DNA from 2 places in the Paenibacillus sp. NRS-1781 genome. Region 1 is predicted to be linked to the other one. Evidence: riboswitches for the same ligand, from Rfam matches in the RefSeq annotation. Region 1 holds a riboswitch; the other holds the start of a gene.
The links. A riboswitch is a leader RNA that binds a small molecule or an ion and turns the genes downstream of it on or off. The one in region 1 is predicted to bind cyclic di-GMP.
Positions count from the first base shown of each region.

Region 2: another riboswitch for cyclic di-GMP. It lies ahead of ACIFO6_RS14255 (transglutaminase domain-containing protein); the one in region 1 lies ahead of ACIFO6_RS01475 (glycosyl hydrolase).

Region 1 is NZ_JBITPI010000005.1:93,394-99,109, forward strand. It holds gene ACIFO6_RS01470 (sugar phosphate nucleotidyltransferase) at 1-1,067, shown strand, start outside; cyclic di-GMP riboswitch class I at 1,233-1,313, shown strand; gene ACIFO6_RS01475 (glycosyl hydrolase) at 1,294-2,919, shown strand; gene ACIFO6_RS01480 (hypothetical protein) at 2,971-5,259, shown strand; gene ACIFO6_RS01485 (hypothetical protein) at 5,570-5,716, shown strand, end outside.
Region 2 is NZ_JBITPI010000038.1:27,599-33,314, forward strand. It holds gene ACIFO6_RS14250 (collagen binding domain-containing protein) at 1-3,200, opposite strand, end outside; gene ACIFO6_RS14255 (transglutaminase domain-containing protein) at 3,415-4,221, opposite strand; cyclic di-GMP riboswitch class I at 4,235-4,316, opposite strand; cyclic di-GMP riboswitch class I at 4,358-4,438, opposite strand; gene ACIFO6_RS14260 (AraC family transcriptional regulator) at 4,538-5,425, opposite strand.

The DNA of each region.
Region 1 (5,716 bases):
GAGTTTCCCCCGATGAAATCGTTGCAATATTGCCGGTAGATCCCTATGTAGAGGATGCTTTCTTTGCTACAGTTACCCAGTTGGAACATACTCTTCAGGAGAGTGAAGGCAAGCTTGCGTTAATCGGAGTTGTCCCTTCCTATCCTTCTGAGAAATATGGTTACATTATACCGAAAAATGATGCCACACAAGGTAGCACAGGCTACCGCGAAGTGAGCCATTTTCAAGAGAAACCCGACCGGGAGCAGGCGGAGCGTCTGATGGAACGCAATGCTCTATGGAACTGCGGGGTTTTTGCATTCCAATTGGGTTACTTGCTCGATATCTTGGCATCCAAAGGTTTGCCGCTGAACTATGAAGAAATGCAAAAGCAATATTCTTCTCTGGAAAAAATCAGCTTTGACTATGAGGTAGTCGAGAAGGAGCAGGACATCGTTGTTCTTCCGTATGATGGATTTTGGAAGGATTTGGGCACCTGGAACACCTTAACGGAAGAAATGTCCCATCAGCAAGTGGGCAGAGGCGTAGTTACGGAGGATTGCGTCAATACGAGCCTTATCAACGAACTGGATATCCCCGTGGCAATCATTGGAACGAATGATCTGATCGTAGCTGTCAGCCCGGATGGCATCCTTGTGACCAATAAGGCGGAAAGTCCGCGCATCAAGGAAGTGCTCAAGGCTCATAATCAGCGTCCAATGTACGAAGAGCGACGTTGGGGGCATTATCGGGTAGTGGACTATGTGAAGTATGACGAGGGCAACGAGGTATTGACCAAGCGAATCCGTGTGCTGCAAGGCAAAAATATCAGCTACCAGCTTCATTTCAAACGGAGTGAAATTTGGACCATTATTAGCGGTGAAGCGGAAATTATTTTGAATGAAAAGCTGCATAAGGTGAAGGCGGGTGATGTGGTTCGCATTCCAGAAGGGACGAAGCATAGCATTTTAGCCGTGACCGATGTGGAATTGATCGAGGTACAGACAGGTTCTGAGTTGATCGAAGAGGATATTGTCCGTTTTTGCATGGATTGGGATGAAATTTCCCGTCACCAGTTTATTTCATAAATGAGCATCATGCAACATTCCTGAAGGATGAAAAATGACTCATTTATGAAGTTTTTATCCCGAACTGTCGAAAATACGCGAAAATCTGTAAATTCATGAACATGACCTATTAAATTTTGGTAAAAAAAAGTCGATACTTAGGGTAAGAAGGAATCCAAACTCCTTCCACGATAAACGCAGCCCTGTTGAAAGGCAGGTACGCAAAGCTAAAGGGCCTTCCGTGAGGATGGCAGCCTGGCTACCGAAAGGAAGAGCGAGAGTGAGCCCCTATTTTACCCCTGTGAATCGATGGATACGCAGTGTACTCCCCGTTGTTATGCTTTTTTCTTTGTTGCCCGTCGGTTTTGGTGAATCTCTGTCCGTGGCGAATGCTGCCACACTACAGCCTGTTAATTCGGACGCTTCTGCTGAGGCCCGTGAACTATACAACTATTTGATCAGCATCTCGGGAAAAAAGATGGTCACAGGTCAACATGATTATTTGGAAAGTCCGGATGAATTAAGCAACAAGGTCCAAAAAATCAGTAAGGCGTATGCTGGTGTACATGGCTACGAGATGGGAGCCATCTCCGGCCAGTCCGCCGCTACGGAGGCAGCACAACGTAAAAATGTCGTCGATAGCGCCATACGTTGGAGTAGAGCTGGCGGCATGGTTACGATGACTTATCATGAACCGTTGCCGGGTAAGCCACTGACTTGGGCCAATGTGCAGGCGAAAGTAAGCCAGGCGGAGTTCAATAAATATGTGACGCCGGGTACTACGCAGTATAATCTTCTCATTGCCGATCTGGATAAGGTCGCTGTATCGTTAAAGCAGCTTCGTGATGCAGGGGTTCCGGTATTATGGAGACCTTACCACGAAATGAACGGCGACTGGTTCTGGTGGGGAAACAAAAACAATTTCAATCAGCTATGGAATATCATGTATGACCGTTTTGTAAATACGCATCAGCTGAACAATCTGCTGTGGGTATGGAGTCCGAATGCGCCTAATTCGTACACTGCTCCATATACCCCGAAATATCCGGGGGATGACAAAGTGGATATTTTGGCTGTAGACATTTACAACCATGATTTTAAGCAAAGCCATTACGAAGGATTGCTCGGACTGGCACGAAATAAACCGATTGCCATTGGGGAACATGGTGAGGTGCCCAGTCCCGAGGTGATGAAGGCTCAGCCTAAATGGGTGTATTCCATGACCTGGGGCAAGATGCTGACCGAAAATAACACGACGGATCAGATTCATGATTATATGAATGATTCGACAAGCTTGACGCGGGATGATGTGAAAAAAGGGCTGGCTGCGATGAAAAAACCTGACACGGAGCTACCAACCGTACCGGACACGGGACAAAATGGCTCGACTCCAGCTCCGCCAGTGGTAAGTAAACCAGTCCCGCCTTCCGTTCCGGATATGGTCTACGCAAACGGGCTGCGGGGCGAATATTTTAACGACATGAATCTGGATGGCACTGCTGTTTTGGTTCGCACAGACAGTAAGCTGGATTATAACTGGCGTGCCGCCACGCCTGATCCAAAGGTGGAGGCTGATCAGTTCTCAGTCCGTTGGACGGGCAAAATCAAGCCGCAATATAGTGAGGCCTATACGTTTACCACGATATCCGATGATGGCATTCGTGTATGGGTAGATGGCAAGCTGATTATTGATAGCTGGTTCAAACAAAGCTGGACAGAACGCAAGGGCAGCATTTCCTTGCAAGCAGGCAAAATGGCAGATTTGAAGGTTGAATATTATGATGAAAAGGGCGACGCAATGGCACGTCTGATGTGGGAAAGTCAGCATGAAGCGAAAGCGGTAATTCCCGGCAACGCTTTGTTTCTTCCTTGATATATACTCTTTCCCCGCCAAAAATTTTGAGGAGAGAGAGGGTGGAGCACAATGATGAAAAAATGGTTGACCCAAAAGTATATAGTGGTATTGGCCGGGCTGCTAGGGGTCGCAGCTATAGCGCTGATTGCCTGGTTTATTCATACGCCTCCCAAGAGTGAAGAACTTCAGACGATTAAAGTAGCGGCGGCGAGTCCGGTATGGAAGCTTGGTCAGCGGGATGACTCTTCAGTAGAATTTAGAGGTGTGGTCGGTAAGGACAATGTCAATATTTCGGTGGCCTCTACCGAGTCGTCTGCTAAAGGAACATCGTCAGCGATGTCCATAGCGGGGAGTACAACGGCTCCGATATTGCTCAGCAGTGGAGATATCCCTTCCGGATTAAATGCGTCCACGAATCCTGAACTGTCCCTCCAGTACAAGCTGGATCAGGTTCCTCCCAACGGGATGATATTCCGTGTACGAATTTTGGATGCGGGCAAAGCCGTTCCCCAGATGGCTGTATTTTCAAATCATCAGCTGTCCGGTATCATCCAGATTGCCGGGGTTGCCGGCACAGGCAGTGCATATAATTTCAAAAGCAATTACGAGCTATATATCCCCAAAGAGCAATTGCAAAGCGGTGTTAACGTACTCAAGCTAAAGACAGCGCGCTGCCTATACTGCTCCTCTGTTGAAGATAAAAATGTGTGGTGGACTTGGGATGACTTGAGCTTGGAGACGTTAGCTTCACCTGCAACCGAGCCGATACACGGTAAATATATATTGACCGGAACGAATGTCAATAATAAAGAATTTTATTATGATGAGGGTGCAGTTAAACATTTACCATATGTTCTCAAATGGCTGGGAATTGCGTATAGCGGCAATGTCATGAGAGTCACTTGTGCCAGTAATGTAAACAAGGCCTGCACAGACGTGGGAGATTACTACCAAACATTGAAGCAGTATAATATGCAATCGTCAGCTTTGTATTTGTATACAGGCGATATCAAGCTGCAAAAAGACGGCTCCCTGCCGGAGACGGCTAAGCAGAAATTGCGCGATTATGTAAAAAAATATGGTTCATACCTGCATTATTACGAAGTAGATAATGAACCTGGATTGTTTAACCGCTCAAAAGCGGTCAATTTGGCCGTCGCCAAATGGCTGAATACGGAAGGTAAGCAATTGGCGCCGCATCTCAAAACGGTTGCGCCGGGTTGGGCCTACTGGCCGACATATTCAACCAAGGCATGCAAAAACCAAACCGGAGGTACGCCCAAATGCGGCGATCCGGATGGATGGGAGCGGGACCCGGCACAACGTAAACAGCTGGAGGATGTCACTGACCTGACCAATGGACATGCCTATGGCGAATCGTATAACGAAGAGGGAGGAGGCAGCTTTGTTCAAAATCTGAAAACGTTCGGCGGTTCAAGTAACGGGCTGGAGAAGAAGATGCTGAATACGGAGTTTGGTACGAACGATACGCATCGGGACAACCCTGAGTACGGGGCCAGTCAGCCACAGGCAGCCGCATTCGACCGGATTATGCGTTCGCAGATTGGTTTTGCCGATATGTTTATTCAGCATGCTGCTTTCTATAAGGACTACACGCTGTTTAAAACCGGCTTTGACCTGCAAAATCACAATCCGGCGAATACGGAAATGTATCCGTTCGGACAAGGGCAGGACAGCCGTGTAAACATCATGAGACGCTTGAGTCTGGCTTATGCCACACACGGGAAACCATTGACTTATACGGTCCTGAATCCGGAGGAAACGAAGGATAAGATGGTCTATGTCCGTGCAGTGGATACGGCTAAACTGAAACCGCTGGCTGGCAGTGGGGCCACCTCGGACAAATTGCTGGTGAATCTGGTGAATTTCGAATCCACAGCACAGACGATCCGCGTACGGGTGACGATGCCGAAAGCCGGTTTGTACACGGGTGAACGCTTCGGAGCTGGCTCTACGTACAGCCAGGCACAGCGTTCCATATCCGGACTCAAGGCTTCGCCTGCCCTTGATTTTGAAGAAAAGCTGGGTCCTGGCGAGTCGGTACAATACATTCTGGAACTGAAAAGTACAGATCAGACCGCAGCTTCGGCCCCTACAGAGGTGAAGGCCGCCTCTGTTCAGGAAGACGCGGTAAAGATCAATTGGCTTCAGGCAGAAGGCGTATCCGCCTATGATGTACTGCGTGCGGACGGGACAAACGGGGCGTATCAGGTGATTGCCTCGGAAGTAGCGGGAAGCACGTATACGGACCACACGGTGAAGGCAGGAAGTCACTACGCCTACAAAGTCCGAGCGACTGGGGGCACTCAAGTGTCCCCGGCAGCCGAGGTCGCTTAATGAGGACAGATACAGAGTAGGACCAGCGTTGAAGAATACCTTACATGCAACCGAAAATAGAATGCCAAAGAACCTATCAGGAGAAATTAGGACCTGACAGGTTCTTTTTTATCTGTAAATGGTTCTGATTTGGCAGTTCATTGCGTATATTTCAGAAGAAAATCCAAAAATCCTTTAATTTCCTCGCCATAAGACGACAACATTACAGGTATGTATTCATATATAATGGTTTTGCTCATAACTATACATACATGGTTTGTGGAGATTCTCTTTCCGGTGACCAAGAATGATAAAGTGAGGTAAGTGCCGAATGAACAAGGAGACTGAATCAGGGATGGACAACTCTCTTCTACGAAACAACGAACGGAAAGCAGACAAACCTGTCGTCCACCTGGACATCCGGGATATTTTGCTTCAATGTGGCATTGTGATGCCACATTGTCTACAGAGCGAAGCT
Region 2 (5,716 bases), on a different contig from region 1:
TTTTTACCTGATCCCCCAGGGCTGGTAGGTGTACCAGGCGTGCCTGGGTTGGTAGGTGTACCAGGCGTGCCCGGATTAGTCGGTGTACCAGGTGTACCCGGGTTGGTAGGTGTACCTGGATCTGTATTGTTTTCTTTGTGGTTGGTTACCACAACTTTCTTAATACCAGCGCTTTGTTTGATTGTATCGTCTATTTTGATTTCAAGCTTACTATCCATTATTTTATAGCCTTGGGGAGCTACTAGCTCTTCCAAGATGTAATCATCATGGAGCAATGCAGAGAACACAATCTTCCCTTCCGCATTGGTAGTTTGAATGATTGGGGCTCTTTTCTCCGCTTTATCATAGAGCGCGAATTTTGCTCCAGGCAGTACCTTATCAGGCTCATCCTGATCAACCTTTGTAATTTCGAGGCTTTCTTTAATACCACTGCCTGAACTGGAGCCGGAAGAAGTCCGCACAATAATTTCTTGATTCGTCTCCTTCTGTTCTGTTGTTAAGCGATCCCCTTCGAAGGATACTTTGTTGCTCACCTTTTCTTTGTCAGCTGCATCAATGAACGCTTGATATTCCAGAATAAAGGCGGAGGAAATCTCCTTCGTAAAAGCAAGCTCAAAAGTTTCCTGACCTTGAGCATCTGGCTTGAAAATGAGCTTGTAATCAAGATCCCTAGTTAGTTCTGTACTCTTGGTAACCTTCCCGTTTTCAGACACCACAGTTGAATACAGATGAAAGGAATTCTCGATCAGAATCTGATTGCTGCTGGGATGATCCACAATTTTGGCATTTGTTACTTGAGACTGTCCTTCGTTTATACGGATTTGCCAGTTAATTTTATTCCCGTTCTGGCTGCCGCTTTTAGAAACATATTCTCCACCGTGAGGTAAGGTTACTTGGGCTGACCATTCTGAGATTATATTTTCTCCATCCAGAAAAAGGGCCTTATTGCGGATTTCTCTTTCAATAAGTTCTCCTTCCAGCGTCGTTTGGAACGTAATCCAATATGGGGTTTGAATCTGATTGTTAAATTGGATACGCAACGTGTTGCCATTTTGTTCGGATGGGAGAATAAGTGTGTACTGGTCTGCTGGTAATTCGGAGCCCTTTTCCACGCCGTTCCTCGATCCAGTCAGTGTCATGTTGTACACTTTAACGGAGTTTGGCAGTAGCTTCTGACCTTGCAGCAATGGATCTTTTATTTCCGGTTGTTTTAGGGTCTTACGGTTATAGTTGGCCTTAATGTCCCATGTGATGTGTTTGGAGCTGGCATTGTAGCTTCCTTGCTTGGCTCCATTCTGCTGGGTCATGATGTCTGGAAAGACCCGGGCGTCTGCTTCTGCAGATTTTGAATCTCCGTCCTGCTGCCATTCAATGACGGACTTATTCCAGAACTCAGTCTTTTTCACATCTTTTTTCCAGTCATTATTGAATGCGGTTGAATATTTGATCGTATAAGTATCTTGAATTGGTGCATGGAAAATGATATTAAATCCTTGCTTATTATCCGGTGATAACGGAATAAGCTCATAATCTGCGGGAGCTTGAAGCTCCGTTTTTCCGTCAGCGGATTGGATTTTCAAAGTATTCGGCAACAAGGCCAAGCCGTCGTTGGGAAATACATCCTTGATGACGATATCGTTCATAATATATTGATCTTCATTGATGGTAATAACCCAAGGTATGAATTTTGCGTTATAGTTCGGCTCCTTGGATTCTTTAATAATAATTCCACTTTTAAGAGTTGCTGTGGCATCCTTAGAGACTCCACCTGAAGTCACACGGTTCGTTACCTTATCATCTTGATATACACGTTCTTTGGCTTTCGTTTGATAACGAATGGTATAGGCTGTATCCACATCGGAGTTGAATTGGAGATCAAAGCCGTTGCTGTCCAGATCATTCGTAACCGGAGAGACGGTATATTCTGAGGATGGAAGTACCTCTTGAGTATCGTCTTTGTATATTTCAAGTGAAGCGGGAAGCCATACCTGACTGTTGTTGAACCGATCACTTAACAAGGCTTTGTCGGCAGGTATTTTCTTTTCGCTGAAGTTGTACTTGATCACCCAAGATACCGTTTGTGTAACAGGGTCGTAGCTTTCCACCTTCTTGGACAAGAATTCTCCGCGATCAACCTGTACGGTAGCGGTAGCAGAGACACCATTCATAGAGTCTCCCGAAAAAGTAGCTGTGTTGGAGAATCGGGTCTCGTCACTTGTAATATCTGTAGAATACTGAATCTGATAGGCTGGGCTGATGCTCTCGTCTTTAAAACGAATAACAAAGCCCGTACCGGCCTGATCTGGTTCGAGCGTATACTTGTCCCCACTGATTGGGTCCTTAACTACCGTCGAGCCGTCAATATTGACTTGCAGATTATACAGTTGGAAGGAGTCTCGCAACAGCTCCAGCCCTTGAGGAGTCGGGTCAGTTACGATCGCATTCTTTACGGTGTCCAATTGTGTATTCACATTAATGGCCCAGTCAATCTTGTTTTTGCCGTTAGCCTTTCCTTGTTTACTTATTGGGGGACCGGACACGGGTTTGATGTTGACGATGGATGTTTGTACCCCGATCTTAATTGGAGTCGAAATAATGACTTCTGTACTGCCTTTTGCAACTTCCTTACTGAACTCGGTTTTTACTTGCAGTTTTCCGCTTACGTTGGAATGATTCTCTACGTAATCGTTAAAGGTCATAATGACTTTCCCTTGGCGATCTACCGTAAAGGTACCAACCTCTCCATCTGTTGAAATCAACGGAGACGAGATATCTGTGTAAATTTCAAATTGTTCCGGTAAGTTAAAGGTGAAGGTATCACCTTCTTTATACTGATTGTCCGGAATCTCCCATTCATAGCTTAGCTGGACTGCCGCGCCAATGTCCACACGGACGCCAGGATTATCCACAGCATCAATGATACGGCCAGTTTCATCCGTCAAGATCAGCTTGGTTAAAATATTGTCTACTTGAACTGAGTTGGTCGCTGCCTGAATCATAGGGGCTATGCTGGGAGGTGCCTCTAACGGTTCAGGGTTTGGAATACCGTATACATCTTCCATAACTGTATTCGCAGGATCGCTTATAGCGCTTTCTGGTACAGCCGTGGTTGAAGTGTCTGCGTAAGCCAACGCTGCACTAAAAAAACTTTGGAAAATAAGCAATAGTACAATGATCGTTGCGTTTATTTTTGTTCTCATACTCTTAAGTAAGTCTCCTATTCATCATAATATTATGGAAAGTACCCGGGCGGATTTGGCTCCCCCCTCTTTCTTGTCCCGGAAATAGTATATTCAACAAACTTAGTTTTTAAATGACTGACTAGATATACAATACCTTCCTTATCTCAACAATTTCTCAACAATAATAGAAAAAAGCCCTGATCGCAGTGATCAGGGCTTTCTACAAAAAAAATTAATATTGTTTTGTTTTTGTATATTTGGAGGGTTCTTTGGCCATTGCAAACTTCTGTTTTCCGCTTTTTAGAGCAGCATCTACTGTAGTGTCAATGATAACCCATTGATTGTTGATATTGACTTCATTCCAGGCGTGGTAAGTTTTCACATAGGAGGATTCACCCATAACCAGCTTCGTTGGAACATCCACACTTCGAAGCATGGCGGCGAACAGTGAAGCGTATCCATAGCAAATGTCTTTTTGCGAAACTATTGTACGATCAATTTGTGGAAGGTAGTCTGTTGATAGGTTGAAAGGCTGATTGGAATCGTATTTAATATGACTAATGACATACTCGTAAATACGTTTCACCTTTTCATCATCTGTCTTTGCACCCTTGGTTAATTCCTTGGCTTTCCGAATCGCCTGATTCGTATCGCTCCAGTCAATATTTTGAATAGAATTGAGGTATATGGTTTTACTGTCATTCAAATTTAACTGGACCGTTTCTTCACCTATCACTTTATACTGGTTGCCAGTTAGCTGTTCCAATAAACGAATGTTATAATTGCCATTGCCCATTTGAAGAGCAAATGCTTCTTCAGGCTTGCCCGAATTCAGATAATAAGAGTATTTCTCCGCATCCTTGGTAATTACAATCTTGGTTTTGACATTGGAGTTGACAGGATAACGTATACTAACAATACCGTGGTTTACGTTGTTTTGATTCAGCCATGCCTGACTTTCGGCAGCAAATGCTGTCGTATGTAGGGGGATGGATAACAAAAAAACCAAAATAATTAAAAAAGATGACATTTTCCTCATAGAAAAACTTCCTTTCGGCGGCTAGGCTGCCATCTTAAAAAGAAGGCCCTATAGCTTTGCGTCCCTGCCTTTCGACAGGTTTGCTATTATCGTATAAAGTTTTTCAGGAAAAAAGACACGACAAAAAGCCTCTCCAACCGGTAGCTGGCTGCCATCTTAAAAAGAAGGCCCTGTAGCTTTGCGTCCCTGCCTTTCGACAGGTTTGCCATTTATCCTGAACAGTCTATATCTATCATTCTATCAGTTGGACTTCCGATTAGGCAAGCACAATCTCAGATTTTCTCTGTTTTTCGACAAAGTCATCTAATAGATGAGTTTATAGTTTGGTTCGATTCCCCCATTTTTTGCGGAAGGAATGTGGGGTTTCTCCGACATGTTCCTTGAACAGGTTGATAAAATGGCTAGTGTTGGGAATCCCTACAAACCGTGCGATATCCACAATGGATTCGTCACTGGTTTTAAGCCAGCCTTGAGCCGCTGTGATGCGGACATTAATGAGATAATCAATTGGAGAAAATCCAATCTGTTTCTTGAAGTTTTTAGCGAGATTGAATTTGTTTAACTCAAACATGTCTGCCAGCGAATCCAGCGTAATTCGTTCACTGTAGGATCGATCCAAATATTGCTGAACCTTGCGTACCTCGGTGATCGTATCCTGATTTACATACGGATGATCGTAGGGGTGCTGCAAAATATAAGTCAGCAACTCACTGATGAGTCTGGATGTCAACAGTTCAGCAGAGAGAGTTCTGTCAGATTGTACGCATAAGAGGGAACGCAGCTTGTCCAATATGGTGACTGGATCGTTGAGTGATATTACAGGCTTGTTGTGCTTGGCAAATTGTTCGTAGAAATTGTCGATCAGATTGCCGTACACATTTACACTGATAAACTCCCAAGCTTCATGACCAGCACTGCTGTACTGTACGAATTCCTCACAATTAACGAAAAACATATCATGAGGCTTCAATATGTATTTTTTCTCTCGGTACAGTAATTCCCCTTGTCCTGATAACGTAAAAACGAGCAGAAACGAGGTGAGTTCCTTCCGTTCCATGGCATAAGCAGATGTTTTTTTGAAATAACCTATTTCCTGTATATAAAAAAGGGATCGCTTGGCAAAAGCGGAGGGAGTACGTGCAATGACGACTGGATCGCTGCTCCAAGGGGTCCCATTCCCGTTGTTTTTTTGGTCTGTTGTCATGTCCAATTCCTTTACAAAAGAGCAAATTTATCAAGCTAATCACTGTTTGTTTAACAAACAAAATGGTGGTTTACACATGATTTCCTACTTAATACGGTTTATTTTATCACATCATATAAATGCATGTAGCGAATAATATTTTGAATTATTTCCCAATCTAAATCAGGTGTACTATTATGGTGAAAACAGCCTCGTTTCCTCCATATTTTTAACTCATTCATCCATATGAAAAAGTTAAATTATGTTGAAAAAAATTCGGAGATGCCATGGATTTAATTCAATTCTGGAATA